Regions from separate parts of the Desulfosporosinus youngiae DSM 17734 genome, predicted to be linked through region 2. Evidence: riboswitches for the same ligand, from Rfam matches in the RefSeq annotation. Region 2 holds a riboswitch; each other region holds the start of a gene.
The links. Region 2 has a riboswitch for cyclic di-GMP ahead of DESYODRAFT_RS07510 (sigma-70 RNA polymerase sigma factor region 4 domain-containing protein). Riboswitches for the same ligand answer to the same signal wherever they lie in the genome.
Positions count from the first base shown of each region.

Region 1: linked by a shared signal. The riboswitch ahead of nhaB (sodium/proton antiporter NhaB) and the one ahead of DESYODRAFT_RS07510 (sigma-70 RNA polymerase sigma factor region 4 domain-containing protein) in region 2 are both predicted to bind cyclic di-GMP.
Region 3: linked by a shared signal. The riboswitch ahead of DESYODRAFT_RS02850 (methyl-accepting chemotaxis protein) and the one ahead of DESYODRAFT_RS07510 (sigma-70 RNA polymerase sigma factor region 4 domain-containing protein) in region 2 are both predicted to bind cyclic di-GMP.

Region 1 is NZ_CM001441.1:454,882-465,619, forward strand. Features, by position in the region: gene DESYODRAFT_RS02215 (hypothetical protein) at 1-216, opposite strand, end outside; gene DESYODRAFT_RS02220 (MFS transporter) at 312-1,628, opposite strand; gene DESYODRAFT_RS02225 (RidA family protein) at 1,883-2,263, opposite strand; gene DESYODRAFT_RS02230 (IS1634 family transposase) at 2,657-4,369, opposite strand; gene amrA (AmmeMemoRadiSam system protein A) at 4,667-5,929, shown strand; gene amrS (AmmeMemoRadiSam system radical SAM enzyme) at 5,922-6,926, shown strand; gene nhaB (sodium/proton antiporter NhaB) at 6,907-8,436, opposite strand; cyclic di-GMP riboswitch class I at 8,764-8,865, opposite strand; gene nhaB (sodium/proton antiporter NhaB) at 8,900-10,429, opposite strand.
Region 2 is NZ_CM001441.1:1,567,583-1,578,320, forward strand. Features, by position in the region: gene DESYODRAFT_RS07465 (molybdopterin-dependent oxidoreductase) at 1-69, shown strand, start outside; gene DESYODRAFT_RS07470 (4Fe-4S dicluster domain-containing protein) at 96-791, shown strand; gene DESYODRAFT_RS07475 (TorD/DmsD family molecular chaperone) at 871-1,455, shown strand; gene DESYODRAFT_RS07480 (ArsR/SmtB family transcription factor) at 1,757-2,074, shown strand; gene arsB (ACR3 family arsenite efflux transporter) at 2,046-3,140, shown strand; gene DESYODRAFT_RS07490 (IS110 family RNA-guided transposase) at 3,296-4,552, opposite strand; gene arsD (arsenite efflux transporter metallochaperone ArsD) at 4,843-5,238, shown strand; gene arsA (arsenical pump-driving ATPase) at 5,240-6,976, shown strand; gene DESYODRAFT_RS07505 (arsenate reductase ArsC) at 7,009-7,422, shown strand; partial or broken gene DESYODRAFT_RS29885 (mercury methylation corrinoid protein HgcA) at 7,428-7,671, shown strand; cyclic di-GMP riboswitch class I at 7,702-7,793, shown strand; gene DESYODRAFT_RS07510 (sigma-70 RNA polymerase sigma factor region 4 domain-containing protein) at 8,199-8,648, shown strand; gene DESYODRAFT_RS28005 (hypothetical protein) at 8,752-9,099, shown strand; gene DESYODRAFT_RS07515 (recombinase family protein) at 9,226-10,014, shown strand; gene DESYODRAFT_RS28015 (hypothetical protein) at 10,344-10,499, shown strand.
Region 3 is NZ_CM001441.1:584,661-595,398, forward strand. Features, by position in the region: gene DESYODRAFT_RS02815 (HlyD family secretion protein) at 1-868, shown strand, start outside; gene DESYODRAFT_RS02820 (ABC transporter ATP-binding protein) at 883-1,656, shown strand; gene DESYODRAFT_RS02825 (ABC transporter permease) at 1,656-2,801, shown strand; gene DESYODRAFT_RS02830 (hypothetical protein) at 2,916-3,119, shown strand; gene DESYODRAFT_RS02835 (peptidylprolyl isomerase) at 3,366-3,866, shown strand; gene DESYODRAFT_RS02840 (LL-diaminopimelate aminotransferase) at 3,940-5,178, opposite strand; gene DESYODRAFT_RS02845 (aminotransferase class I/II-fold pyridoxal phosphate-dependent enzyme) at 5,435-6,595, shown strand; cyclic di-GMP riboswitch class I at 6,812-6,903, shown strand; gene DESYODRAFT_RS02850 (methyl-accepting chemotaxis protein) at 7,065-9,131, shown strand; gene DESYODRAFT_RS02855 (Tex family protein) at 9,327-10,738, shown strand, end outside.

The sequences.
Region 1 (10,738 bases), 1.1 Mb from region 2:
AGGTAAAGCAGTTTGCTGCTGATTAGACGATGCGGGCTGATTTACCGGTTGGGCTATAGGTTGAGCTATAGGCTGAACTACCGGCTTAGGCATTGATTGAGAAGCCGGTCCGGAATGTTGCTGTTGCCGTACAGGTTTAGTTTCCTGGCGCTGAATTGGCGAGAACCTGTTATATTGAGTCGGGGAGTAACCCCGTTGTCCCATCAACGATTTCATGGGCAAGCCCCCTTATATAAATGTGAGTATCATTGGTTCATAATACACGGTATGCACCATATGGATTAATGTTCCACATAAGGATATAAATAACATTAATCCATTGGTCTGCCTTTTGTTTCTTCGCCAAGGATGATCACATTTAGGCTTGTCAGGACTAATACAGATGCAAACATAAGGAAAACAGCTTGAGAGGATAACTGATAAGTCCCTATCATCACCCCGACAACGACTGGGGCCAGAATACCGCCGATCCTTCCAAATCCGGCAGCCCAACCGGATCCGGTGGCCCGGGCATGTGTTGGATAAAGTTCAGGGGTATAAGTATAGACAAGACCCCAAGCACCAAGGTTAAAGAAAGACATTAGAGAACCTAATACTAAGATGCTCTGAACATCCGTGCTTTGTCCGAAGAAATACGCGGAAATTGCTGTGCCCATAAGATAGACAGCCAGCGTCGGCTTTCGGCCAATCTTGTCAACTAAATATGCCGCACTAAAATATCCGGGGATTTGAGCTAGCGTCATGGTCATAACATACTGAAAGCTCTTAGTTAAAGTAAATCCCTTCAGAGCTAATAGAGAAGGAAGCCAAGTGAAGATTCCATAATAGGAGAAAACTATACCGAACCAGAGGAGCCAGAGAAAAACCGTTCTTTTGATAAATTTGCTTGAAAAGAGTTCCGTTACCGCTATTTTAGACGGAGATTCCAAAGCCGGCTGCGAGCCTTGCTTGTCAGCGGCAGGTTGGACACCTGACTGAAGTTCAATATTACGGACAATCGCTTCTGCTTGAGCTGATTGGCCTTTTGAGGCTAAATAACGAGGTGATTCCGGAATAGCTTTCCATAGATAAAATACATAGAGGGCAGGAAGAGCACCTATGTAGAAGGCAGATTGCCATCCTAACCAGGGAATGACGAGATACGAGACCAGAGCAGCCAATAGCCAGCCAATAGCCCAAAAGCTTTCCAAAAGAACGAGAAATTTGCCGCGGTGTTTGGCCGGAGAAAACTCACTTACCAGCGTTACGGCAACAGGAAGCTGACCGCCTAAACCGAAGCCAACTAAAAAACGAAAGACTAAGAGAGATTCAAAGCTCCAAGACAGGCCACACAACCCGGTGGACAAACTATAAATAATGAGTGTCGAGGCAAAAACCTTTTTGCGGCCGATAAGGTCCGCGATAGTCCCTGAGAGAATGGCTCCCAGCGCCATGCCGACAAGCCCGATACTTCCTATGGTGCCGACTTGTTCCGGACTGAGGTTCCAAGCCTTCATTAATACAGGAAGAACAAAGGAAATAATACCAGTGTCCATGGAGTCAAACATCCAACCTAATCCGGCTGACATCAGCAATAGATAATGGAATTTGGATACCGGTAATGTTTCTAAGCGTTCTGTTAAAGTCATCTCATTCGCGACCTTTCTCCAACGATAAACAAATTGCCCGCTCTGCTTGGGGGTTATCTCAGAAATATTGTAATATAATGTCTATTCGGCGTGCAAATTGAAATCCCTCTTAAGATAATGGATATAATTAACTTTTTGAGTTTTATGGTTAAAAAAGCAGAGTACATAGTGTAGATCCTCTAATTCAAATAAAAGGTTCTTAAAATCTTGGCGATTTTAAGAACCTTTTATTGATGTCTTAAGAGTATGTTCGATTATTCGGCGAGAGCAATTGCTTCAATTTCGATAATAGCATCTTTAGGCAAACGCGCAACTTGTACAGCCGAACGGGCTGGCGGATTACTTGAGAAATATGTGGCGTAGACCGCATTCATTGCCGCAAAGTCATTCATGTCTCTCAGAAAAACCACGGTTTTAACGACTTTGTCTATAGAAGAACCCGCAGATTCCAGGATTGCTTTAACGTTATCCAAGGATTGCTTGGTAGCTCCTTCGATGTCGGCAGCTAATTCTCCACTTTGAGTGTTGATGGGAAGCTGTCCTGACGTGAAAATTAGGTTTCCTACTTTAACCCCTTGGGAATAAGGTCCAATGGCCGCAGGTGCATTTTGGGTACTGATCGTTTGTTTACTCATGAGATTACCTCCTCGAATTGTTATGCATTGGCGCTGGTATTACGCTGCCATGACAAAACTAAACTTAAGTATACCTGATTTAGCTTAAATAAACCAAGCAAGATATTGGAATTCGGCGTACGAGCGTACAAGATTATTCTGCTCTGATTAAGCAGTTTTTATCAATTGCTTAAGGATTTTACCAGTATTTTAGGTCTATAAAAGGTGAATCCTAATTCTTGACTCAAAGATTTGAGAGGATTTTGCGGGGGTTTTTATGAGGTCACTATCTTTATATCGGACCCGTTTGGTTTATAATCTCCTTTTTGACAGTTGAAAAATATAAAAAGCTTGAAAGTCCTGTATTTGCAAGGTGTTCAAGCTTTTTGGCATTCTAAAAAAGTGAGTAATCTTTTATTTCTTAGTCATGTTAAAAATTTTTTTCATTTGTGTTCTCTTAATAATCTCGTAATCTGTTCGAAAACCAAAAGTCTCATGCAGCGCATCTGTAAAATCAGTTCTTGTGTAGGTCGGTATATATCCCTCACCCTTGATCTCATAGAAATTCATTTCTCTCAATCCGTTGATGACTTCACTGCATGTAAACTTATTCCCTAGTTTCTTTTCCAATAATCGATAAATGATAAGGGACATAAAGCAGGTAGTAAAATGTGCTTTAATTCTATCCTCGCGACTTAAATATACCGGTCGCGCTTTAAACTCACTTTTCATGATCCGGAAACATTCTTCAATCTCCCAGCGCCGCTGGTTAATCCGGATGATTTCCTGAGCACTACCTTCGAGGTTCGTACAAACGGCATAAAATCCGTCATAGGCTTGTTCGGCAACGATGGTTTCGTTATTTAAGGCATAGAGTTCATTTTCAGCTATTTCGCCATCAGACGTACAGCTGGTTTTCTTAATAAAACGTTTATAGTCGTTCTGATGGCTTTTTGAAAGTTTCGTCGGATTCGAATCGAGTAATTTCTGAGCACGTTCGATTTGTGAATGACGAATTTGGCGTTGATAATTTTTGTACTTGATGGAGTAAGTGACAATAAGTTTTTGTTCCAGGCCGTTTTCTTTAATCCAGCGTTCTTTGAAGAAGCATTTGTCTTTATAAGTTTCCTCGTCAAGCTTGGTGATATCATAAGTTTTATCATGATCTGCAAGATGCCAGCCTTTTGAGTCAAGAGACCATTCTTTTAAATGCTTTTTTAGTTTTTTAATCGATTGGGTCGTGATAAATGCGCGTTCACCTTCGTTGTTAAACTTTCTGTTCTTTTCAGAAGCCAGACCGGCATCTGTACAGACAACAAACTTGGAAAGTTTAAAATCGGAAAGTATTTTTTGCTCTAAGGGTTTAAGTGTAATCTGTTCATTCGTGTTGCCACTGTTGAGGTTAAAAGCAAGAGGAATGCCGTCTCCATCCATGAACAGCCCCATTTGGATGATAGGGTTCGGTCGATGCTCTTTTGAAGCGCCATACTGTTTAAGGCCGTCTTCTTGTTCGATTTCAAAGAAATAATTGGTGCAGTCATAATAAAGAATACCCGTGTTTCTCTTTGAAATTTTGAGGCTGTTAGTATAAAGAGAAGACTGGATGAAGTCCATTTCTTTGGAAATAACTTCTAGTGCTCTGTACACATGCTGCAATTCAAAGTCAGTTTGTTCAATGAACTTTGAAGAATGCTTGTAGGTAGCGAGTTTGGAGGAAGGAAAAAGGATCCGTCCGTAAAGGAGCCGAGACAGTATAGCATTCAGGTCAAAAGAGAACTTATATTTTTTCGATATATCAGCGGAAACCTTATGAAGGTTAAGATCGTGATAGATTTGCTGAAGAAAAAGATAACCGCCGTTAAAGAAACGTTGTTGATCTTTGGAAATGACTTTGGATGGCGAATATTTAAGGATGACTTCACGTGATTGCTCTTTCTCTTTTTGGTTAAGTTCTTCTATGTATGATTTAGCCCATTCAATAGGGTCACGCCCATTTAATTTTTGTTGTAATTCAGCAAGCGTTCCTAACTTTTCAACAACTTTTGTGGAACGCCTGCCATTCTCGAAAACAGATTGTATGACATAAAATGAAGTAGCATTTTTAGACTTGGATATACTAAGTCGCATAGTACGATCTCCTCCAATCCCTTATATTATAACACATTACGATAAATTACTCACTACCTATTGGGGGGAATTTGACATTTTTTCAATGAAAAAAGCCCTGTTTTCAAGGCTTGTAGAATTTTCTATATTAAAGGCAAGTGTCAAAGACCCGGGGGGTTTTTATGAGGTCACTATCTTTATATCGGACCCGTTTGGTTTATAATTATATTGGGATAAGTTAAGAGGTGCTATTTTAGCATATTAAGCAATAATCAATTATCATATAAGACTTAATCAGGCCAAAAGGAAGTGTATATCATGGGTTTGGTTTATTCCATATTTGTTCCCCATCCGCCCCTGCTAATTCCGGAGGTAGGCAGGGGAGAGGAGCGGAAATGTCAAGCGAGTGCAGATGCTTATGGGGAAGTTGCACGGAGAATAGCTCAAGCACAGGTTGAAACGGTCATCTTGGTTTCGCCTCATGCGCCTCTCATCAAGAAGGGCATGACTCTTGCAGTGGATAACACTCTTCAAGGAAACTTTGCTCAGTTTAGAGCGCCTCAGGTTAATTTGTCCTTTGAAAGTGATCCTGTGGTTATCGCACAATTTCAAAATCTCTCGGGGATTGTTACGATACAGGGCTCTATCGATCATGGTGCCTTTGTACCCCTCTATTTTTTGCAAAAAGCAGGGTGGAAAGGCAAGGTTGTTCTATTAGGGATGCCCCTGGAGCGTCCTGAGGATTATGGAGAGAGTTTAGGACAGATTCTTGAAGATTTACCTGGACGCTATGCCCTTGTGGCCAGCGGAGATCTCTCCCATCGCCTGAAGGAGGACGGACCGTATGGCTTCGATTCTGCAGGACCGGAATTTGATCAATTTGTGGTGAAAACCCTGCAGAGGGATACAAAAAGAATCTCGGATTTGCCGGCTGACCTTGTCGAAAAAGCAGGGGAATGCGGGTACCGAAGTCTTCGCCTGGCGCTGGCGGCTAAAGAGGGAGCACCTGAAGTGCTTTCCTATGAAGGGCCATTTGGCGTAGGCTACCTGGTAGCGGATTTATACCATTCCTCACCCTTGCCCCAGTGGGCGCGGCGATGCCTGACAACCTATTTAGAAAAGGGAGAGCGGGGTTTGCTGGATCTGCCTGCCATGTCTGCCTCTGAATTCGCCGTGCGGAGGGGATGTTTTGTCACCCTAAAACAAGATGGGAATTTACGCGGGTGTATAGGAACAACCGAACCCTGGCAGGATAATTTAGCCTTGGAAATCCGGCATAATGCGATTGCGGCAGGAACACAGGATCCACGTTTTCGCCCGGTTCGTGCCGAGGAATTAGATTCTATAAGCTTCACGGTGGATGTCCTTGGGGAACTCGAGAAGATTTCCGGACCTGAAGAGCTGGATCCTTGGCGGTATGGGGTTGTGGTTCGGCAAAGGGGAAGAAGCGGACTTTTACTCCCTCATCTGGAAGGGGTGGATACCGTAGCGGAACAAATCAGCATCGCAAAACAAAAGGCAGGTATCTTCGAGGGCGAAACAGAACTTTGGCGTTTTGAGGTTAAGAGACACTATGAATAGATGGGGGACGGTTCTTTTGTCTGAAAAGTCCTATATGGCCAGTTGTTTACTTTGTCCCCAACATTGTCAATTGCGGCATGGGCAGGCAGGTCGGTGTCAGGCCCGGGAAAACCGTGAGGGAGAGGTTGTATCCCGAACCTATGGTGAAGCGGCGGCTTGGAATATAGACCCAATCGAGAAGAAGCCTTTGTATCATTTCTATCCCGGCTCTTGGATATTCTCCGTGGGAGGCTTTGGCTGCAATCTTAGCTGTTCTTTTTGTCAAAATTATGAGATATCCCAGCAACATCAAGTCGGAAGAAAAGTCACGCCCGCCGAGCTTGGAAAGCTTGCCGGGCGTGAGCAGGAATCCATTGGGCTGTGTTTTACCTATTCAGAGCCGAGTGTGTGGTTTGAGATGATCCGAGATACTGCTCCTCTTGTGCGAGCTCAAGGGGGGCAGGTGGTTTTAGTGAGTAACGGAACGATTTCACCCCACTTTCTTGAGGAGCTGATTCCGTGGCTGGATGCGGTCAATATTGATATTAAAGCCTTCTCGGAGGAATTTTATCAACACTACTGCGGAAGCAAACTGGCTTGGGTTTTAGATAGTGTGGAGCGTTTGGCAGGGCGGGTTCATCTGGAAGTGACGACCCTTGTTATTCAAGGGGTTAATGATGATCCCCAAGAGATTACGGAGCTGGCGCGCTGGTTACGGCAGCTTAATGTTCCGCTGGCCTGGCATTTGAGTGCCTATCATCCGGCTTATCGGCTTGCCGTTCCGCCTACGGAGCGAAAGACGTTGGAACGGGCTTGGGATATAGCCAAAGAGTATTTGCCCTACGTGTATTTAGGGAATGTCAGGGGTGGAAGTACAACCTTTTGTCCTCAGTGCGGTGCAGCGGTGATTGAACGTGAACCTGTCCTGGTTAACCGCCTGGACCAAGGGTGCTGCCCTAAATGCGGAGAGGGTATTTTCGGTGTTGGGATGAGAAAGATTACAACAAGTACATTGTAGCCAGCACACCTGTAAGAGACATAACAATGGTATAAGGCAGAGCCAGTTTCACCATTTCCAGGTAAGACAGGCGAATCAGCGGAGCAAGCGCGGAGGTCAGCAGGAACAGGAACGCCGCCTGACCGTTTGGTGTAGCAACGGAAGGAGCGTTTGTCCCCATGTTGATTGCAACTGCCATCTTGTTGTAATGCTCCAGCGCAATGCCTCCGGCTTCAAAGGCTTTCTGGGTTTCGGACATATATACGGTAGCCACAAATACATTGTCACTGATTGCAGAAAGGACACCGTTTGCCGCAAAGAAAGCCACAAGCTGATTCTGGCCTTCCAGGCGCAGTACCCATTGAATGATCGGCGTGAACAGGTGCTGGTCATGAATAACCGCGACGATGGCGAAAAATACGATAAGCAGTGCAGTAAACGGCAGTGCCTCTTCAAAGGCATGACCGATGCGCCCTTCTTCAATAACCCCGTTGAAAGAGGTAAGCAGGATGATAATCATCAGACCAATAATACCGACTTCCGCCAGGTGCAACGCCAGGGAGAAGATCAGCAGAACGCCGCATACAGCCATAATAATCAGGCGTACACGCCCGCGAGTATCCAGCGCAGCATCTTTGGCTTTGGTGTCGTCTTCCATGACTTTTCGAACAGAATCAGGAAGCTGATAGCCGTATCCCCAAAACTTGGTGACTTCAAGGGTGATGGCGGTCAGAAGACCGGCGATCAGTACCGGGATAGACACAGGTGCGCTGTTTAAAAAGAAATCAACGAAGTCCCATTTCATAATAGAGCCGATCAGCAGGTTCTGAGGCTCACCAACCAGTGTTGTTGCTCCGCCCAGGGCGGTACCCACGGCACCATGCATCATAAGATTGCGCAGAAAGCCACGAAACTGATTTAAATCCTCCTGATATATGTCATCAACAATATGGTCGTGATTGATGTCATAGGTTTCGTATACTTTTTCGCTGGAAGCAAATTTGTGGAAAATGTTATAGAATCCATAGGCCACGGCAATAATCACTGCCGTTACGGTCAGCGCATCCAGAAAAGCGGAGAGAACCGCCCCCAGTATAGAGAACAGGAAGGCAAGGGCGACTTTAGAGCGTACTTTGGTAAGGATCTTGGTAAACAGGTACACAAGACCTTCTTTCATAAAATAAATCCCGGCAACCATGAACATCAGAAGCAGAATAACCGGCAGGTTCAGTTCAACTTCGTGATAGATCGAATGCGGGTTAGTAAGCCCGATCACAACGGCTTCGATCGCCAAAAGTCCGCCTGCAGGGAGCGGATAACATTTCAGCGCCATGGCCAGGGTAAAAATAAATTCGACAATCAGAACCCACCCGGTAACGTACTTACCGAGAGTCAACATCAAAATAGGGTTCAACACCAGGAAGGCAAGAATGGTTGTTTTGTACCAGTTGGGAGCGTGGCCCAGGAAATTTGCTCTGAATGCCTGTCCGATGCCCATCTGTTTCACTTGTCCGGTACCCGTCTGTTTCATATGACACTCCTCCAAATTAGAAATTTTATTGTTGCTTAACAACATTGCGAATAGTCACAGGTCAGTCGCTTACTGTAGCATTCTGCCGGGTTGCCAGTTGACCGGCAATGGGGATGATTATAGGAACAATTAATAAAACGGTCGTGACGTTACCAAGACTGCAATGATTGACCTAGGGATTTTCTCTGTGATGATAAAAGAAAATAGCTGAATGAAAAGATAACGGCTAAGACAATAAGCATTTAATACACCTCCATATGATAGTTTAACATTCCCAAAATAAAGGGAGAGCAGTCTTAAGATGACTACTCTCCCTGAGAAGTTCCTGCTTGTAATCTGGCGATCCTAGCCTAATTCCAATATGAATTAGCAGCCTTAGACCCATGATTTTAGCGTCCTTCGCTTTCGCGAAGTTTACCCCAACCGATTTTAAGAGTATTTAGTTGTACAATACTATTCAGGCTTACAACAGGTACATTGTAGCCAGCACACCTGTAAGAGACATAACGATGGTATAAGGCAGAGCCAGTTTCACCATTTCCAGGTAAGACAGGCGAATCAGCGGAGCAAGCGCGGAGGTCAGCAGGAACAGGAATGCTGCCTGACCGTTTGGTGTAGCAACGGAAGGGATGTTTGTACCCATGTTGATTGCAACTGCCATCTTGTTGTAATGCTCCAGCGCAATGCCTCCGGCTTCAAAGGCTTTCTGGGTTTCGGTCATATATACGGTAGCCACAAATACGTTGTCACTGATTGCGGAAAGGACACCGTTTGCCGCAAAAAAAGCCACAAGCTGATCCTGTCCTTCCAGCTGTAATACCCAATGAACAATCGGAGTGAACAGATGCTGGTCATGAATAACCGCAACGATGGAGAAAAATACGATAAGCAGTGCGGTAAACGGCATTGCTTCTTCAAAGGCATGACCGATGCGCCCTTCTTCAATAACCCCGTTGAAAGAGGTAAGCAGGATGATAATCATCAGACCAATAATACCGACTTCCGCCAGGTGCAACGCCAGGGAAAAGATCAGCAGAACGCCGCATACAGCCATAATAATCAGGCGTATACGTCCGCGAGTATCCAGCGCGGCATCTTTGGCTTTGGTGTCGTCTTCCATGACCTTTCGAACAGAATCAGGAAGCTGATAGCCGTACCCCCAAAACTTGGTGACTTCAAGGGTGATGGCGGTCAGAAGACCGGCGATCAGCACCGGGATAGACACAGGTGCGCTGTTTAAAAAGAAATCAACGAAGTCCCATTTCATAATAGAGCCGATCAGCAGGTTCTGAGGCTCACCAACCAGTGTTGTTGCTCCGCCCAGGGCGGTACCCACGGCACCATGCATCATAAGATTGCGCAGAAAGCCACGAAACTGATTGAGATCTTCCTGATATATGTCATCAACAATATGGTCGTGATTGATGTCATAGGTTTCGTATACTTTTTCGCTGGAAGCAAATTTGTGGAAAATGTTATAGAATCCATAGGCCACGGCAATAATCACTGCCGTTACGGTCAGCGCATCCAGAAAAGCGGAGAGAACCGCCCCCAGTATAGAGAACAGGAAGGCAAGGGCGACTTTAGAGCGTACTTTGGTAAGGATCTTGGTAAACAGGTACACAAGACCTTCTTTCATAAAATAAATCCCGGCAACCATGAACATCAGAAGCAGAATAACCGGCAGGTTCAGTTCAACTTCGTGATAGATCGAATGCGGGTTAGTAAGCCCGATCACAACGGCTTCGATCGCCAAAAGTCCGCCTGCAGGGAGCGGATAACATTTCAGCGCCATGGCCAGGGTAAAAATAAATTCGACAATCAGAACCCACCCGGTAACGTACTTACCGAGAGTCAACATCAAAATAGGGTTCAACACCAGAAAAGCAAGAATGGTTGTTTTGTACCAGTTGGGAGCCTGGCCCAAAAAATTTGCTCTGAATGCCTGTCCGATGCCTATCTGTTTCACTTGTCCGGTACCCGTCTGTTTCATAAACACCCCTCCAGAATGAGAAATTTTATTGTTGCTTAACAACATTGTGAATAGTCACAGGTCAGTCGCTTACTGTAGCATTCTGCCGCGTTGCCATTGTTGTATTCAAGTACTGTTACTTAAACCTGCGTACGCTCCAGGCGAGCGTAGCCGGAAAAACTTGTTTGGATTAAAACTAAAAGTGTCGATTGATGGTTCCTAATGAGTAACCACCAGTAAAGACAACAATCCTGCTCCGCAAGAGCAGCTACTACGCAATGTAAGAATAAGTCCGCAGGTCAGTTTTAGATCCACGGTGACCATCAGCCT
Region 2 (10,738 bases):
TTCGAGCGCTTAAGCGGAAGCACTGCCCGTCACGGTGGCGTAACCCGCATCAAAATCGAAAAAGTTTAATTCACAAAACACGGAGGTGAATAACATTGGCACGATATGGAATGGTCATTAACTTGCATAAATGCGTGGGCTGCGGAGCCTGCGGCATTGCCTGCAAGAATGAAAATAACGTGGATCAGGGGATGTTTTGGGCCCATCATATTAAACAGACAACCGGTGTCTTCCCCAATGTAACCTACGAATATGTCCCTACTCTTTGCAACCACTGTGATCATGCCGCCTGCGTCAGAGCTTGCCCCACCAAAGCCATGTATAAGGATAATCAGGGGCTGACCCTTCATAATCCTAATAAATGCATTGGCTGTAAGAGCTGTATTCAAGCCTGCCCCTATGAAGTGATTAACTACAACGCCAAGGAACCCCATGGCCATTGGCGGGATAAAACCTCTGTCATTGCACAGTGTACTACCAATGGAGCCGAAACAGCGGAAAAAGTCGGCGAAAAAATCCCCTACTATAACCCTGACCGGGCAGCTACCTATGCCGGTATCCGTCCCAAGGGCATCGTTGAAAAATGCACCCTGTGTGATCACCGTCTAGCCAAGGGAGAAATCCCCTATTGCGCCGCCTCTTGTCCTGCTGATGCTCGAACCGTTGGGGATTTTGATGACCCCACAAGCGAAGTCAGTCAGCTGATCGGTAAATATGGTTACAAGCAGTTAAAACCAAATGCCGGTACTCAGCCCAAAGTATTTTACATCAGAAATTTCCACCATTCATAAAAAGGGTTCATATTAAAAGTGCAAGCGGGTCGAAAACGGCCCGTTTGCACAATGTTAAGAATGAAAGGTTGGGTTAGGAATGGTTACTCACGATACTGGCACTATAACCCAAGCGGCAAACTCCTATAAGCTTCTCTCCCTGCTGTATGGTTTCCCCTCTGAGGCAATGGCAGAAGTGCTATCCCTTCTTAAAGAAACTCTTGAAAATTACAGACCTGATTTAATGCCTGTGGTATTAGAAATGGAAGAATACCTTATGGGCACAACAGATTTTGAGGTTCTTAACATAGAGCATGCCAAATTATTTGTTGGGCCTTTTGACCTCTTGGCACCACCGTATGGTTCCATCTATATCGACGGCCAGCGCAGACTCATGGGGGATTCCACGCTTAAGGTATTAGAAGCGTATGGAGACGCTGGGCTTAGGCTATCTGATGAATTTAAGCAACCTCCTGATCACATTATTACTGAGCTTGAGTTCGTCTATTACCTTATAGCGAAATACCTTGAGACGAAGGATAATCAATGGCTTACTATGAAAGATACCTTTATGAACAACTATCTAAAGTCTTGGATAGCTGACTTTACCAACAGAATTGAAGAAAATGCCCAAAGCCTTTTTTACAAAGGATTAGCAAATTTAACTTTAGAATTGGTCAGCTAATTAAGTCATTAGATAAATATGTGGGGTTAAGCAGAGTGCTGAGTAATGTTAACAGCATAGACAAAGGCCGGAACAAACGACATAAATGTGCCGTTTTTTCTGGCCTATTTTATATCTTTTCATAAGGTAGTGATTGCATTCTGGAATGCCAGATCCGTTCAGCCGTGCGGCCTATTGTGAGTGGAAATAATTTGCGTTAAAGAATATATTTGTTGGACTGATTTCTTCATATTGACGCCCTTCGATATGAGGCGTATAATAAACATATCGATAAAAATGGATATGAGGTGTAGATATGAATATGGAAAATAAATATCAAAATAACGCAAAAGTCTTTAAAGCGCTTTGCGATCCGAATCGGCTGATGATTATGGAAATGTTGCAAAGTGCTGAGAGATGTGCCTGTGAAATCCTTGAGGATTTGCAGATCGGACAATCAACCTTATCACACCACATGAAGATTCTCTGTGAATCAGGACTTGTGGATAGTCGAAGAGAAGGAAAGTGGATGTACTATTCTTTTAATAAGGAGGGGTGTGAAGCTGCAAAGAATCTGTTGGCTGAAATAACAAGTCAAAAAGAAAATAATAATGTGGGAGGTCGCAAATGTGAGTGCTGAAGCCCAAACGAAATTATCTGTACTCGATCGCTTTCTAACTCTATGGATTTTTCTTGCTATGGGGATAGGGGTGTTGGGGGGATACCTCTTTCCAAGCGTTGCCAAGACTTTAGAGAGTATGAGTACTGGTACGATTTCATGGCCTATAGCCATCGGTCTTATTATTATGATGTATCCGCCGCTGGCAAAGATAAAGTATGAGGAAATAGGCAAAGTAGCCCAAAATAAAAAGGTTCTCCTACTGTCCTTGGTTCAAAACTGGATAATCGGCCCTGCATTGATGTTTATCTTGGCTGTCTTATTGTTACCTGATATGCCGAACTATGCCATTGGCCTTATTATTATTGGTCTAGCACGTTGCATAGCCATGGTTATTGTCTGGAATACGTTGGCCAAAGGAGATAATGAATATTGCGCTGCTCTAGTTGCCTTGAATTCTATCTTCCAGATCCTACTGTATTCGGTATATATATATTTCTTTGTCACCGTCTTACCTCAATGGTTAGGACTTTCCTGGGGTGGGCAAGTGATTCATGTTGCTATGGGGGATGTAGCTAAGAGTGTTTTAATCTATTTAGGAATTCCTTTTGCAGCTGGTTTTTTAACCCGATTTATTTTCTTAAGAATTAAGAACAAAGAGTGGTATGAAAAGGTCTTTATTCCTAAAATATCGCCCCTTGCTTTAATAGCCTTGTTATATACCATTATTGTGATGTTTGTCTTAAAAGGACAATTTATCGTGGCACTTCCTTTTCATGTGGTTCGCATTGCCATTCCGCTGTTAATCTATTTTGCCATTATGTTCTTGATCAGTTTTTATATGTCCTATAAGCAAGGTGTCAACTATGAGCAGACAGTAACTCTTGCCTTTACCGCAGCCAGCAATAACTTTGAACTTGCCATAGCTGTTGCAGTTGCTGTTTTTGGAATCGCATCGGATCAAGCCTTCGCAGCCGTTATTGGGCCACTCGTTGAAGTGCCTGTGATGATTGCTTTGGTTAATCTCGCTTTTTACTTTAAGAGAAAGCACTTCGACAGAAAAGGGGTTGCAAATTCTAGTATCTAAAGAAAAGAAAAATAATGTTTAGGTATTAAATAATTTTACAAATAAATAGGAGTGATTAGTTTGAAAGAACCCGGAAATATGATCGCATTTAAAAAAGGTCATAACAAAATAAGCCTGCTAAATAGCGGCTTTCAAAAAAATTTGTTTGTAAGGTTTTAAGTTGTATTAGGCATATCGGGTATTTGGTAGCCTAAAGTTTGCAGGTAGCGAATAGCCATTTCCTCAGTGATCTGCGATGCATAAGTTTGTTTTGGTTTGGAGTCGATTTTGTATAGTTCAAAATTAAACGTCTCACCCTTATCTAGCATATGGTAGATACATTTTAGCAGTGTATGTGCAATAGCAATAATGGCCTTTTTGTGACCTCGACGTTTCTTAATCTGGTCATATCGGTTTTTGAAATACGGACACTTTTTACTCTTAATTGCAGCATTTGCACATTGAACTAGTAATGGCTTGATATATACACCAGCTCGTGAAATACGAACAGATTTCTTCTTGCCAGCACTTTCATTGTTTTGAGGAGTAACTCCAGCCCATGAGCATAGATGCTTGGAGGAATTAAAAACTGCCATATCGCTACCGATCTTACCGATTATAGCGATGGCAGTAAAAACATCCTTGATACTTGGCAATGATAAAATTATCTCTATTTGTGGCAAATAGGGCTGAGCTAAGCCTAAAACAACCCGTTCGATATCAGTTATATGTTTCTCGATGTTCTCAAGATGATGCAGACAAACACGCATTTTATCTGCTTGAGGCTTAGTTAAATTCCCATTGATTGATTTTGTAATTGTTTCTGCTTTATCTTGCATTCTTCCGTGTAACATTGATGAAACCTCGAAATCCATATCATCCGGATTATCAAGTATGTGATTAATGATTCTCATCGAGCTTACGCCAAAAGTATCAGAAACAACACTAGAAATCATAATATTTGAAACAGTTAGAGAGTTTTGGATGCGGTTTTTCTCGCTTGACTTAACATTGATGAGCTTAAACCGATACCGCATTAAATCACGAATTTGACGAATTGGTAAGGGTGGTATAAAGCTACTGGGAACTAAACCGTGCTTATGTAAATCGCAAAGCCAAATAGAATCTTTCTTATCGGTTTTCTTGCCTCGAATACCTTTAACATACTTTGGATTAGCAACGACAACATCACAGTAATCTTCCAAAATGTTAAAAACAGGGTGCCAGTACTTGCCTGTAGACTCCATACAGACATGAACGCAAGAGTGAGCTTTCAACCAATCCAAAAGTTGAAGCAAACTCTGGGTAAAGGTTGAAAATTGCCTCGTTTGGTAATCCGTAACCCCCGATTTGTTAGTAGTACCAACCGTTGCAACAACAAACTTCTTGTGGACATCAATTCCACAGCAAATAGGAAAAACAATTTTGAGCATAAACACATCCCCGCATAAGTTTATAGTGGATAAAGCAGACATTGACTGTTTGCTACATAATAAACGGGAATTGTTTATACAAGGATTAGTTTACGTGCTCTATGGCACACTTATTTGTACTTGAAAATAGCAAACGGCACATCTTAAAATGCGGGCAGGGTGCTAAACCCTGGACCACTCACCTCCCCGTGCTCTGTAGTGTATCTGCTTATCCAATTGGATTATATCCACTAGGAGACACTTTCATAAATTTTTGTGCCTTGAGCACAGCGAAAGGAATGGAACTTAAAATGAAAAAAATACAAATCTTTGAACCGGCGATGTGCTGTCCTACAGGCCTTTGTGGTGTCGGCGTTGACCAAGAACTCCTCAGAATTTCAACGGTCCTCAGTGCCTTGAATAAAAAAGGTATCGAGGTTGAGCGATTCAATCTTACAAGTGCCCCAATGGAATTCGTTAATAACAAAACCATTAACGACCTCCTTAATACTAAAGGAGTCGATGATCTACCGGCTATCGTACTTGACGGGGAAATTGTCTTAACAGGAAGATATCCTTCCAATGATGAATTTTGTAAAATTTTGGATTTACCCAGTGGAACTTTAAACGAAAAATCTAATCCATTTGAAGTCACTACCAAAAGCAGTTCAGATTCCTGTGATTGTTCAGATGGGGGATGTTGTTAAAATGAAGGCATTTACTCCTGAGAAAATTCAATTGACAAAATATCTTTTCTATACAGGAAAGGGCGGTGTCGGCAAGACTTCAACAGCTTGCGCTACCGCGGTGAGCCTTGCGGATAATGGCAAAAAAGTTTTGCTTATTAGCACTGATCCTGCCTCCAATCTTCAAGATGTTTTCAAAACTGACCTTAATAATAAGGGTGTGGCAATTAAAGAGGTCCCTAATCTTGTAGTGGCTAACCTTGATCCTGTACAAGCGGCTGCAGAATACCGCGAAAGCGTGATTGCACCTTATCGGGGTAAACTTCCCGAGGTCGTTATCAAAAATATGGAGGAACAGCTTTCAGGGTCCTGCACCGTTGAGATTGCAGCTTTTAACGAGTTTTCCCAATTTATAACGGATGAAACAATGCAGGAAGAGTATGATCATATCATTTTCGATACGGCACCGACAGGTCATACGCTGAGAATGCTGCAGCTTCCCTCGGCGTGGAGTCAATTCATCAGTGAGAGCACGCATGGGGCATCTTGTTTAGGGCAACTCTCCGGTTTGGAGAGTAAAAAGGAAATGTATAAAAAAGCTGTAGAAACCTTAGCAGACGGTGACTTGACAACCCTTATTCTGGTTTCGCGTCCCGAAGAAACTCCGCTCAAAGAGGCTGTGCGAGCGTCGAAGGAGCTGGCGGATTTAGGAGTAAACAATCAAGTATTGATATTAAACGGAGTCCTTGCTTCCTATGATGATGCAATTTCCGAAAGTCTTTATCTCAAGCAACAGAAGGCACTTGAAGAAATGCCAAAGGGTTTACGGAACTTACTCACCTATACGGTGCCACTCAGAGCGTATAATGTCACGGGGATAGAAAATGTCCGGGCTTTGCTCACCCAGGACAACTTGTTTATTCATAAAGAAAGAATTCAGGAAGAAACCATTCCGCAGCTTAAAGATGTCATTGATGATCTGCATAACACCCATAAAAAGGTCATTTTTACGATGGGGAAGGGCGGGGTCGGTAAGACAACGATTGCAGCGGCCGTTGCCTTGGGATTATCGGAAAGAGGGAAAAAGGTGCATCTTACGACCACAGATCCTGCGGCCCACCTCCGATTTGTCATCAATGAGAATAGCGGGATTACCTTAAGCCACATTGATGAGCAGGCAGAACTCAAAAAATATCAAGAGGAAGTCCTTTCTAAGGCAAGAGAAACAATGTCGGAGGAGGATATTGCCTATATCGAGGAAGACTTGCGTTCTCCTTGTACCCAAGAGATTGCAGTATTCAGAGCGTTTGCCCAAATTGTCGAGAAAGCCGAAGATCAAGTGGTGGTTATCGACACCGCGCCGACAGGGCACACCTTGCTTTTACTGGATTCCACCCAGAGTTATCACCAAGAGATTAAACGTTCACAAGGCGATATTCCGGAATCGGTGAAAAAACTTCTGCCGAGACTTCGAAATTCAGAGGAGACGGAAGTCATCATTGTTACCCTTGCGGAAGCTACACCGGTCTACGAAGCAATGCGTCTTGAAGGAGATTTGAAACGGGCAGGGATTGCGACGAAATGGTGGGTTATTAACTCTTCTCTGTATCGTACAGGAACCACCAATCAATTATTGGCGGCAAAGGCAAGTCATGAGATCGAGTGGATCAATAAGGTGGATGAACATTCAAAGGGGAATTTTGCTGTAATCCCGTGGAGCGCCGAAGACATTAAAGGAGATAAACTGCTTGAACTCTAGTCTTTATCAACGACTAAGTGAGGGAATTAATAATGAATAAAGTAAAGGTTGCCTTTGTCTGTGTACACAATTCTTGTCGTTCACAGATGGCTGAGGCTCTAGGTAAAAAATTCGCTTCAAATGTTTTCGAGTCGTACTCAGCCGGTACCGAAACAAAGCCTGCTATTGATAAAGACGCCGTCCGGATCGTAAAACAGCTTTATGATATTGATATGGAAAAGACTCAAGTTTCCAAGTTGATTCAAGCTATCCCACAACCAGATATTGTGATTACGATGGGGTGCAATGTTAATTGTCCGTACGTACCGTGTAAGTACCGAGAAGACTGGGGTCTTGAAGATCCAACTGGAAAAAGCGATGATGAGTTTATCAGAGCGGCAAGAATCATCGAAGATAAAGTTTTGAAACTTAAAGAACGGATAATGAGCGGTGAAATTAGTGCTTAGGTATTAAAGAATTATCTGGCTTGGACACTTGGATTCTAGTCCCTGATACCAAGATATTAATGTATGGTGTGCTGTTGGTAAAAGGGATCGTTGGAACGACCGAAATTTTAAATCCTCTGGCCATTGCAACTCGATAAAGCGATCTCTCATCGAACGCTGATCTTACCCCAGTTGGGTGCACCGGGCGTAAGTGCTCATGAGGTAACCCAGCATTCGGGGTTGAAGGTTGTTTACGGTTCGATAGAGGCCATGGCAGAAATGTGTTTAGGTAAAACTGAATAAAGTCAAGGGCAAACCTGCCTAAAGGCAGGGACGCAAAACCGTAGGATCTAAGGTGCTTAAAAGGCGCTATGAATAGCCTGGTTGCCAATGTTGCAAGCCTGTCTTTTAGACAGGCTTTTGTTGTATATGCTTTACAACATTGATTAATGCTTCTCAGGTCTGCCTTTTGCTGACATTTGTACTTGGCGAACGGGGGCCTCAGGATTCATTGCCGCGCTTACCGTTATCAATTCATCAGGAGGTCGAAATAAAGACAGAGCACTTTGTCTATACGGCCTTCCATCAATTCAATACCGCCGAAAACCAGCACTTCGCTTATTGCAAAGTGCTGGTTTTTTCTCAGCAGTTGATTTCACAATATTCAGTCAATTAGGTGCGAAAAACTTTACATGCTGCACCGCTTTCTGCAAAAGCACATCAGTTCCGAATTGCCGCTCACCTCCGCTTGTTCTTCATTTCCAGATTTTAAAGATCGCGAAATGGAGGACAAGCCGATGGCTAAATTAGAAAAAAGGGTGAACTATCGTAAACAGTATCCCGGTTTAAGCGATGAACAGATTGAGGCACTGGAAAAAAGCGACCGCAAGATGGAGTACCAACAATACGACCTGAAAGCAGAGCGGTACCGGATTGACTATGTTAAGCGGACCGTTGCATTCGTTCCCAGCCGGGAAGACTCCTATGAACGGCCGCTGGAGGAAAACCGGCAGTTTGCCGATGAGCGGGTAAGCGTAGAGAATGCTGCAGTGAAAACGGTCATGCTTGAGAAAATGCAGACTTGCCTGGAACTCCTGGCACCGAAGGAAAAGGAGCTGATCACTGAGCTGTTTCTTAAAGGCAAGAGCGAACGGCAGCTGTCAAGGGAAACCGGTATTCCTTATATGACCATTCATGACCGGAAGATTAAGATTCTGGGCAAATTAAAAAAACTCATGGATAAGTAAAAATAGTTCCGTGCAACCCCCTCACTCAACGTGGAAATAAGTGAGGGGGTTTCTTTATGCCCTTTCTGTTCTTTGAAAACTAAAAATCCGGCAGCATAAATACATGAACTGTCCAGCCGTGCTGAGCGGCAGCGACGTTGACAGGCGCGCCAAGACTACCTGCGGATGGGTGACAGGTATCCGTCGAACCGATGGCATCGAAGGCGACGAGCGGGAATGCCCGGTCATAAAACAGCCCGTGGTGGGCTGTTTCGCAAGGAAATGGACAGGGATAATGCTACTTCCGTCCAGCCACAGCCCTGCTGCAAGCAGGATCAGGCAATGGGGGCGGCTTCCAGAGATCCTGGGAGAGGTGAATTCCTATGAGGTTTGTTTAACCGGCAGACCGTTTATGCTGCCGCCCTGGAAGAATCATGGATTCTTTTGTGCTTCGGGAAGTAGCGTCGAATAGAAGCACGGCAACTGTTTTGGAAATGAAGAACAAACTCATCACTTTGATCTTAGATACTGCGCGGCGGGGCTTAAAAGTTCTGCCGTGTAGTATCTAAGCTAAATCTTATGTATTGGTGGGATAAAAATGACGGATGAGAAACAAAGGGCCTGGGTTTACCTGCGAGTTGGCGCTTCCGGGGATGCAAATTACTGCTTGAAAAAGCAAAGTGAGGTACTCTCGGACTATGCTAAATGGCAGGGATATGAGGTCGTCGGAATAGCTCAGGATATCGGCAGCGGTCCGAGTTTTAAACAAAACGGTTTGGCCAAAGTGGCGGAAGCCGCTGCTGCAGGCGAGATGAAGGCCTTGTTCATTGCAAGTCTTGGCAGAGATGAGGTACCAACTATTAATTTTCTCCGCGGGCTGAATGAACAGGGCATTAAGATTTTCTCGGCCAAAGAGGGTGAGATCAATGCTGCTCTCTTTAAGATACTTTCCCCGCAAGTGGTTGACGCCTTGATGAATTTAGCGAATCCGCGAGTCATGGAACATCCTTATTTAGTGGCTTATTCCGAGGATGATATCTACGTTCCCCATGTCTTAAAGGTAACTCCGAAAAATATCGCAGCCTTTATCGCTCAAAGTACGACCGGGGCAGGGGGCGACGTACTTATCACTACACCCAGTGATGTGGCCGTTATTTCAACCCATGATGGCGTTATCGACTATTGCTCGGATCAGGATTTTTTAGAAAATGAACTACTTCCTATGCTTACTTCCATGCAGCAGGGGGATATGGAGATCCCTGCTGTGGAGGAAATGGCTGAGGGAGGCGTTCTTGATTCCCGGCAAGAAGCTGATCCGGAACGGGCGGAAACGGATGCTCAGACACTGGAGGATAATCCGAGTATGACCCTTAAAATGGAATATTAGGATTGAGCTAAAATTTGACTTTCGTCGGCCACTGTCTACCTAAAAGCAGGGGCGGTCAATGGGTTGTTTTCGGAGATTCCGGGGTATCGCCCATTGCCGGATCTTGGGTGAGTTGCAGTTTCTAAGGGGGGCTGAATCGGCAGTCCGTTTATACTGCCGCTCTTTAAGATTAGGGTTCTTATGCTGTTTTGGAGTAGGCGCATTGAAGCGCGGCAATTGTTTTGGAAAGGCCTGCAAGGAGATCTCTTTGATCTCAGATAGCCGCGGCAGAGGAAATTCTCCTGCCGCATCCATGTGAGATTAAAGGCCGAAACTAAGGAGGAATCCCAATGAAAACGTCAAGACAGGATGAGATTATAGGAAAGACCGGGTCATTGGCTATGTATACGGCTATGACTGAAGTCGGAGGGCATTTTATTTTGAAAATACCACGGCTAACATCACCGACTGTATTATGCTCCACGGAGAAAATGCGGACAAAATGATTTGAACGGACAGACTCGCTCATCTGACTATAAATTCCTTCGGAGCTATCATCAACCGCTGCCCGGCTCAGACACTGCTTCAGGAAATTTTGCAAGATCTGATCCCCATGCAGATGGGGGAAAAAGAACCTGGGAAAATTCTGAGCGCGGATGAAGCGGCGTACCAAGCCCTTCTGGAGTCCAGGGAAGGGGTCAGCCCGCGAAAAGTGAGCTAAAGATGTTGTAGCAACAGCTGGGCC
Region 3 (10,738 bases), 980 kb from region 2:
CGGCAGAGTTGTTGAGTTGCTAATTCAAGAAGGTCAGATGATAAAAACGGGGGATATTATAGCAAAATTAGACGACAGCCAGGCTAAAATTTCCTTGGATATTGCTAAAAGCCAGCAAATCCAGGCTCAGGCCAAACTTAACGACCTTTTAGGCGGAGTGCGGGCGGAAGAACTTCGACGGCTCGAGCACTTAGTCAATCAGGCCAAGGCCAATCTATCGGCACTGGAGCCAACCCTTAAGTTCGAGGAAGAAACTTTAGCCGCTAATCAGAAACTCTATGAGAGTGGTGCCCTTAGTAAACAAGCTTTAGATGCTCAGCAAAATAAACTTGATACATTAAAAGCCCAGTATCAGGGTGCTCAAGCGAGCGCAGATGCGGCACAGGCCAGTTTGGATCAGGCTCAGGCCGGCTTTACTCAGCCGACTATTCAGGCTCAGAAAGCGGCAGTCGATATTGCCGTTCAGTCTGTCAAAACGGCAGAGTTAGGTTTGAGCAAACATACCATAAAGAGCCCTGCCAGTGGCCAAGTGCTCTATCAAAATGTTGAGTCAGGTCAAGTTGTTAATCCCGGTACAACCCTGGCAACGATTCTGAATCCCGATGATTTATGGATCAAAATCTATATTCCGGGTGCTAAGCTGGGTCAGGTGAAAATGGGGGGAGAAGTTTCTATTGCGGCGGATGCATACCCGGATAAGTCATTTAAAGGACAGATTCAATATATCAGTACTCAAGCGGAATTTACTCCGAAGAACGTTCAAACTAAGGAAGAACGAACTAAAACGGTTTACGCTGTTAAAATAAGTATTACAGAAGGTAAAGATCAGTTAAAAGCCGGTATGCCAGCAGATGTGACCCTGGAGTAAAGGAGTGGGCTGAAATGAATTTAGCAATTGATTGCCAGGGTTTAGTTAAACGCTTTGGCATGTATACAGCGGTTCGCGGGGTAAGCTTCCAACTGCCTGCCGGGGCAATTATGGGTTTCGTGGGACCGAACGGCGCGGGCAAGACAACGCTGATCCGCATGCTCTGCGGTGTTCTGGTGCCGACGGAAGGACAGGCCACTGTGCTTGGCTACGATGTTTCAACTCAGCCGGAGGAAATCAAACAGCGTATTGGCTATATGTCCCAAAAGTTTAGTCTTTATGAAGACCTGACGGTCAAGGAGAATCTGGACTTTTATGCAGGGGTTTATAGTTTGCATGGGAAAATGGCCCAAGAGCAGAAAGCTCGGGTCATAGAACGAATTGGCTTGGCTGAACGAACTACTCAGTTAGTTTCTTCCCTTTCAGGCGGCTGGAAGCAAAGAGTGGCTTTAGCCTGTGCTTTGCTGCATAGCCCCCGCTTGCTCATTCTTGATGAACCGACAGCTGGTGTAGATCCGGTTTCACGACGGGTTTTTTTAGAGTTGATCCATCAGTTAGCTAAAGAAGGAATGACGATTCTTGTCAGTACTCATTACATGGATGAAGCGGCAACCTGTGATTATTTGGGTTTTGTATTCTATGGGCGCTTAATCGCCTTTGGTTCTCCGGACGATATGAAAAAAAGAGAGGCTAAAGATAGTTTAGATGATCTCTTCATCCATTATGTTGAACATGAAGCCCCGGATGATCCGCGTAATCTTGCCCTGAAGAAAGGGGGGCGGGGCTGATGGGGAAGTTTTCCTGGGTGCGCTTTTTAGCCGTCTTGAGAAAGGAATTCCTCCATATAAGACGAGACCGTGCCAGTTTAATTATGGCTATTGTCATGCCGATCGGTATGCTCCTTTTGTTTGGTTATGCCGTCAATACGGATGTAGACCACCTGCCTACTGTGGTTTGGGATCAATCTCAGACTTCTGATAGCCGGGAGTTTATTACCTCAATACGTAATACCCAATATTTAGATCCTGATGATTATGTCCAAGGATATCATCAGATCGAAAGCTATCTGGACAGCGGTAAGGCCCGGGCAGCAGTCATTATCCCGCCTGAGTTTGGCAAGGAGTTGCAGAGGGATAATGGGCAGGCTGACATACAGGTTTTAGTTGATGGATCCGATCCCACGGTTGCCCGGGCAGCTATGTCCGCGGTTCAGATGCTTGGTCTTAATAAATCCTTAGAAATTCAAGGGGTTCGCTTAGCAGCTAAAGGCGCATCGGCGGGTACAAACATGCCTCTGAATATTGAGACCAGAGTTTGGTACAACCCGGACATGAAGTCGATGGTCTTTAACATTCCGGCCTTAATCGGTCTGATCTTACAGAACGTGATAGCCATGTTAACCTCCTTCTCGATTGTGCGCGAAAAAGAACGCGGCACCATGGAACAAGTCGTCGTAACCCCGATCCGCTCTCTTGAGTTGCTGTTGGGAAAGCTTCTGCCCTTTGTATTTATTGGTTTTGTCTCCCTGTCCTTAATTCTAGCTACCGGGATTTTTTGGTTTGGAGTCATGCCGGCAGGAAGTATTCCCCTTTTGGTGCTCTTATCCACCATCTTTTTGTTTACGATTCTAGCCATTGGACTTTTAATTTCCAGCGTCGCAAAGACACAGCTCCAAGCAATGCAAATGACGTTCATTTTGATATTGCCTTCAATCCTATTGTCAGGCTTTATCTTTCCCCGGGAAACCATGCCGACGTTCTTAAAAATTCTCGGTGGGCTATTTCCCTTGACATATTTTCTGGAAATTGTACGGGGAATCTTTCTTAAAGGGGTAGGGATGGAGTATCTTTGGCAGGATACCCTCATCCTCTGTGCTTTTGCTATTGTCTTGGTCGGAATCGCAGCTAAGAAGTTTAAGAAGAACTTGGATTAGGGGTGTGATGTTGTTCCGCCCCACTCGGGGCGGAATTTTGATGGACTTTAACGAATATCGCGTGAGATAATTATAGAATGGGGGAGATTGATTGAAAGAGGAGGTGAAAGCAACTTGAATGAAGAAGTTTATGGTACCGAACAAAAAGGCAAAAATAATAATGATGCTATTAAATCATCAATCAAAAAGGGAATATCGTTTGGTTCTTGTTTAGCTATGATTATTTCATATACTGCATGGAAGTCAATTCCCTGGGCTATTATCCATGGTTTAATGAGTTGGGTATATGTAGTTTATTATTGGGCTAATTATCAGTAGATTATAAGAATAATCGTTACTCGGTCAAATGTATTGACTATTGCAGTTAAAGGATTATGGAAGGAGTAAATCATGAAGAGATTTAAACTAGGTCTCTTATTCTTGACGTTAGCCGTGATCCTGGCAAGCATAGGCTGCGGATCCCAGGCCCCTAATTCGGCCAGCCCACAACCGGCTGCGGACAATACACAACCAAAAAACAACCTGACATCCACCGTCAAAAATAATCCGATTGTCACAATTACCATGGCCAGTGGGGAACAGATTAAAGTGGAGCTTTACCCTAATATAGCTCCCAATACAGTAAAAAGCTTTGTGGCCTTGGCTAAAAAGGGGTTCTATAACGGGTTGATCTTTCACAGAGTGATTCCGGGATTTATGATTCAAGGCGGGGATCCCAACGGAAATGGCACTGGTGGTCCCGGTTATAGCATTAAAGGAGAGTTTACGAACAATGGCTTTGTAAATAATTTAAAGCATGAACGTGGTGTGATCTCCATGGGCAGAACTCCATATGATCTTAATTCTGCCGGCTCCCAATTTTTCATCATGGTAAGTAATGTCCCAAACTTGGATAAAGATTATGCTGCCTTTGGTAAAGTTATCAGTGGTATGGAGACTGTAGACAAAATTGTAAATAGTCCGAGAGATGATGAGGATAAACCCAATCAAGATCAGGTCATGAAAAGTGTAACCGTTGACACCTTAGGGGAAGAGTATTCTGAACCGGAGGTAATAAAAAAATAAGGTATGAAAGTAAATTTATTACCAAAGATAAAAACCTGTCGTTAGGCAGACCCTAACGACAGGTTTTACATAGTTAACTACCCATTTTTGTTTTAATTCGCTCGATGGCTTTTTCCGTATTCTCCCGGGTTCCAAAGGCTGTTAAGCGGAAGTACCCTTCGCCATTAGCACCAAAGCCTGCTCCTGGGGTACCAACAACATTGGCTTCTTTCATGAGTTTATCGAAAAACTCCCAAGATCCCATATTATTGGGAGTTTTCATCCAGATATAGGGGGCATTAATTCCACCAAATACTTCATAGCCTGCCTTCGTCAGACCTTCCCGGATGATACGGGCATTTCCCATATAGTAGTCGATAGTTTCTTTAACCTGCTTTTTTCCTTCTTCAGTGTAAATCGCTGCTGCAGCAGCTTGCACCGGATAAGAGACACCATTAAACTTTGTGGTCTGTCTTCTCAGCCAAAGCTTATTTAGGTTATGAGCATTGCCCTCAGAATCATAGACCATAACTTCCTTTGGGACAACCGTATAGGCGCAACGCGTTCCGGTAAAGCCTGCTGTCTTAGAAAAGCTGCGGAACTCTACAGCAACCTCACGAGCACCTTCAACCTCATAGATTGTGCGAGGGACTTCTTCTTCGCGTATGTATGCTTCATAAGCAGAATCGTATAGGATAATCGATTTGTTTTCCCTTGCGTAGTCCACCCATTGCTTAAGCTCTGCTTTGGTTAAGGTCATTCCGGTCGGATTGTTCGGGAAACAAAGATAGATCATATCTACATGAGTTGCAGGAAAGCTGGGTTTCATTCCGTTTTCTTCAGTACACGGAAGATAAACAATACTCTCATACTGACCTTTCTCCGCATCGAAGTTTCCGGTACGTCCTGCCATCACGTTACTATCCACGTAAACCGGATAGACGGGGTCGGTGACTGCCATGATATTATTGACACCAAAGATTTCTTGAAAGTTGGCTGTATCACTCTTCGCTCCGTCGCTGATATAGACTTCGTCTAAATCAAGTTCGACTCCTCGGGGTTTGTAATCATTTTCAATGATTTTTTCGATTAGGAAGTCATACCCTTGCTCAGGGCCATACCCTCTAAAGGTTTCAGCTCTCCCCATTTCATCGACGGCTGTTTTCATTGCTTCAATAACCGCAGGAGGAAGCGGACGGGTTACATCCCCTATTCCTAAGCGAATAATATCCGCAGCGGGGTTCTCATTTTTAAATTGACTAACCCTGCGGGCAATTTCTGAAAACAGATAACTCCCAGGTAACCTTAGATAATTCTCATTCATCAGTGCCATAAATTTATGAGTCCCCCTTCTTAACTCCATTGCCTAAATTAAGTATTCTCTTATTAAACAATTTCTATAATTATAGCACATTTTACTTTATAGACCGTTTTTCTGCAATTGGGTTGAGTTAAAATATTAATTTTGCTTTATAACTGCATAATTTGCGTGGTAAAATAAGAATTAAAGGTGTGTCAAAAGGGGATATCAATGGACAATCCCTTTGACAGCCCCTTGACACCCACAGGACAGAATTGGAGTGTAAACAATGCAAATACCATCGATACGTTTGGAAGGGTTAGGAGCGTCCGTTTTTACAGAAATGGATAATTTGAAGAGGGAATTGGAAAGGGCGGGAAAGAGCCTTATTAATCTTAGTATTGGAAGTCCTGACCGTGCTCCGGATCTTGAAATTCGTAAGGTTCTTAGTCAAGGAGTTCTGGATGATAACCAATATGGTTATACCCTAACCCGGGGAACAGAAGAATTTCGCAGGGTTTGTGCAAAATGGTACCAGGAACGGTTTGGAGTCACTTTAAATCCGGAAACTGAGGTTCTGCCATTAATGGGTTCCCAGGATGGGCTGGCTCATATTTTTCTGGCCTACATTGATTCTGGTGATCTGGCTTTAATTCCCGACCCGGGATACCCCATCTATTCGGCTGGTTTAATGCTTGCCGGCGGAGAAAAAATTGCGATGCCTTTGTTGAAAGAGAATGAGTTTCTGCCTGACCTGAAACAAATTGAGCCTGATATCGCCCGCAAGGCAAAGCTTATGTTTTTAAATTATCCCAACAACCCCACTGCAGCAGTTGCCAGCCTCTCCTTTTTTGACGAGGTTGTCGAGTTCGCTAAAGAATATGATCTTCTTATCTGTCATGATGCTGCTTATTCCGAACTGGCCTTTGAGGGCTTCAGACCTGTGAGTTTCTTGCAGGCACGAGGGGCAAAAGAGGTCGGAATTGAATTCCATTCCGTATCCAAGACCTACAATTTAGCCGGAGCGAGATTAGGCTTTGTCGTCGGGAACGCTGATGTCATTGGAACTCTTTCTCAACTTAAATCAAATATCGATTATGGTGTCTTCGCTCCAGTCTTAGCCGCCGGAGCTTACGCACTTCGCAATGCACAAGATTCAATTGAAGAGAATAAGAGCGCTTATCAGAGGCGACGGGACATCTTGATCGAGGGGTGTGCTAAAGCCGGTTGGAAAATGCCGATTCCCCAGGGTTCCATGTTTATTTGGGCGCCTGTTCCGAATGAGCAGGACTCAGTATCCTTTGCGATGGACTTGGCTCGTGAGGCAGGTGTCATCGTAGTGCCGGGGATGGCCTTTGGAGAGTATGGAGAGGGATTCGTCAGGATAGCTATGGTTCAGAATGAAAGCGTGCTGCGGGAAGCGGTGCAGCGAATTCAGCAGTTCTTATAAAGAGAGATGTCACAACTCATTTAATGAAGAAATGAACCAATGAAAACGCCGGGCAATGATTTAGTGAGACCTACGGAACACTTATTTGTGTTTCGTAGGTTTTCTTTTTGGAGAGGGATCAGGTTTTAATTATAGGGGGTATAAAAATAAGAAAACCTAAGGCAGGAGGAAAATAGAATTTTTTGTCGAATAAACGGTAACACTGATTTTTCTGAACTTATTTATTTGCAAACATGTCACATGGTAAGGACGCAAAGCCACGGGTCTAAGGATAGTACTACTACAATCAGGATAGCCGGGCTGCGGAAGTGTACATTCAAAATGTCTATCTGCTGAAAGTTCGGTAGTTAGGCTTTTTTGTTTTTAGACGAATAGGGGGGATAGTTTAACTGAAATCAAGTTTGACCTATAGGCTGCTAAGCCGTATCAGCACGTAACTGATCGTTGACATATGAATGGAGCTGAAATTATGTTTAAGAGATTATTTAATGGTTCTAGTATCAGTGGTAAGACAATGGCAACTATATTACCCTTAGTATTATTAACCCTGGCGGCAATGTCCCTGGTTAGCTACAAATATTCGGAAACTGTACTAAAAAGCGAGATCCAAAATAAAATGACCGCTCAACTGAATGGGACGATCAAAGATATTGAGAAACAATTAACGGCCCATGATACGTTGCTTCAAGGCTTAGCACGTACTGTAGAATCTGTCGGAAATGGCGTAAATGCTGAGGAGTATGCGGGTTTACTAACAGAAATCATTACAGCTAATAGTGTTACATTCGGAGCAGGTGTGTGGTATGAGCCATATGCCTATAACAGTGACACCCAATACTTTGGCCCCTATGTCTACAAGGATAAAGAAGGCAACGTAGTATTTACCAATGAATTTGCTGACCCTAAATATGATTATCCCAGCCAAGGCTGGTATACAATAAGCAAAGGCATCTCAGAAAAATCAATATGGACGGATCCCTATTATGATGAGGGCACGAACGCTACCATATTAACGGATAACGTCCCGTTTTATGATAAGAGCGGAAATTTCAAGGGTACAATTACAGGTGGAATTGATTTCATAACTCTGCAAACCTTAATTAGTAATATCCAATTAGATATTAAAGCAGATATATATCTTTTGAATAAGGAAGGGAAGTACCTGGCGAATCCAAACCCGGACAAGATCATGAATATCAAGATTACCGAAGAAGAAAATTCCAGTTTAAAGGAAGCGGCAGAAAAGATGCTGACTGAAAAAACCGGTACGTTTCCCTACAATGACAAGAGTGCTGCAAGGCAAGTTTACTATGCGGAAGTTCCTCAGTTTGGCTGGATTTTAGCCATTGATGTTGAGGAGACTGATTTGCTGGCTCCTTTAAAGGATTTATTAAATCGGATGTTAATCCTGATTGTGCTGGCCGTTGCCATAACCGGCACAGTACTCATCTTGTATAGCCGATATATTGTTAAAAATATAAAACAGGTCAACCAATTTGCAGCAGCTATTGTTCAAGGAGATCTGAGCCAAACTATTGTGGTTCGTTCAAAAGATGAGTTCGGACAAATGACAGACAATCTTAACCTGATGATCAAGAATTTTAAGGGCATTATTGAAGGGATCGTTAACAGTTCTCAGCAATTAGCGGCCTCAGCAGAAGAATTGACGGCCAGTGCAGACGAAGGCAGCAGAACAACGGAACAAATTGTTTACTCCATTCAGGAAGTATCTGAAGGGGTTAGTCAAAAACTCACGGGGGTTGATGCTACGGCACAATCCGCCCAATTAGTTTCTGAGCATATGAATTCGATAACTCAAGATATTCATTTGGTTACGGCTGGCTCGCTTTCCACATCAGAAAAAGCCGCTATAGGGAATAGTGTTGTCAGAAAAGCTGTTGACGAGATGCAAGCGATTAGCAGTAAGGTCACAGAGGCGGCAGATGTTGTAAATAGCCTAGGGGTAAAATCAGGGGAAATTGGTGAAATAGTGGCATTAATAACCAACATTGCAGCTCAAACCAATCTCCTTGCTCTAAATGCAGCGATCGAAGCTGCAAGGGCGGGAGAGCAGGGAAGAGGGTTTGCAGTTGTTGCAGATGAAGTTCGTAAACTTGCCGAACAGTCCAGTGATGCAGCTGGAAAAATCAGTGGGTTAGTTGGTGAGATTCAAAAAGAAACCACGAAAGCGGTTAAGACTATGAACGATGGAACTGTTGCGGTCCAAGACGGGATTACCATGGTTAATTCGGCAGGTGAAGCGTTCCGGGATATCTTGCAGGGTGTTAACGACTTTTCAAAGCAGGCACAAGCTGTTGCTGAGGTAGTCGGGAAGGTTGGAGCAAGTACTGAGACAATCGTTTCCTCAATCATGGAGGTAGCTTGCATTCCGAAGGATATTGCCGGCAGTCTTGAAAATGTGGTTGCCGGGACAGAAGAACAGAGTGCTTCTATGGAGGAAATTCGCAGGTCGGCAGCCTCCCTTGCCCAAATGGCAGCAGATTTCCAAGGCAGTGTGACGATGTTTAAACTATAGCGGGGTAAGTATTCAACGTTAATTTGCTGATCAGGAAAGCTATGGAAAGGTACCTAAGACCTTCTCATAGCTTTTCATTTAATTTAGAAGCCTCACGTCTGAAGTTGGCGGAGTTTCCTTCGCTTAGCGAAGAATGTTATAATTAGATGTATACGTTTATCAAGTTATACAATCGGTTTTAGGGAGGATTAATCATTGGATTTCAATGAGGTTATTGCCAGGGAACTTGGTCTTAAGTTAAACCAGGTTAAAGAGGCTGTTAATTTGCTGGATGGGGGAAACACGATTCCTTTTATTGCCCGCTATCGTAAAGAAGTAACCGGGGAACTCGATGAAAATGTATTACGTGATATTGTAGAACGTTTGGATTACCTGCGGCGTTTAGAACAGCGGAAAACCGAGGTCCTGCGCCTAATAGACGAACAAGGAAAGCTTACGGAAGAACTGTCATCTCAAATCGCGGCAGCTGCGGTGCTTCAAGACGTCGAAGATCTCTACAGGCCTTATAAGCAAAAACGTCGTACGCGGGCAACGATTGCCAAGGAGAAGGGGCTTGAACCTTTAGCGGACTGGTTATTGGTTCAATATACCAGAGGAGACCCTCAAGCAGAGGCAGAAAAGTACTTAAATGCAGAGTTTGAGGTGAATTCAACAGAGGAAGCGTTAGCTGGGGCGATGGATATTATAGCGGAAACCATAGCGGATGATGCAGCCCTCCGTAAACGGATTAGGGAACAAACCATAAGAACTGCAGATGTTGTAGCGGTCGCCGCAGCTAAGAAGGCCACAGAACGATCCCCCTTTGAGATGTACTATGATTACCGTGAACCTGTACGAAAGATCCCGCCTCACAGGGTACTGGCCCTGAATCGCGGGGAGAAGGAAGAATTTTTATCTGTAAAGATTGATGTACCGCTGGAAAATTTGCAGAGAATCATTGAAATGCGCTATGTCAAAGCGGGACCGTGTGCTCCGCTGGTACAAAAAGCAGCACATGATGGGTATAAGCGATTGATTGAGCCTTCCATAGAACGGGAAGTACGGGCAGAACTTTCAGCTCAAGCGGAAGAACAAGCCATTAAAGTCTTTGCAGCTAATCTTCGTCAACTTTTATTACAGCCTCCAGTTCGTGGGAAAATGGTTCTGGGGCTTGATCCGGGATTCCGAACAGGATGTAAGTGGGCGATTGTAGATGAGACAGGAAAGCTGCATCAAGTAGGTGTAATCTATCCGCATACCGGAAAGGGCAAACGAGAAGAAGCTAAAGCAATTTTACGGAAAGCGATCCGGGAGTATGATGTCAATATTATTGCGATTGGCAATGGTACGGCCTCCAGGGAAACAGAGGAGGTCGTAGCGGAACTGATTCAGGAAGATGGAATTCCCGTCGAATTTACCCTGGTAAGTGAGGCAGGGGCTTCCGTGTATTCGGCTTCGAAGTTAGCAGGCGAGGAATTCCCGGATTTTGATCTTTCCTTGCGGAGCGCAGTATCTATCGCCAGAAGGCTGCAAGATCCCTTGGCAGAACTGGTAAAGATTGAACCAAAAGCGGTTGGGGTAGGACAATATCAGCATGATGTGCAGCCTAAACGGTTGGAAGAATCCCT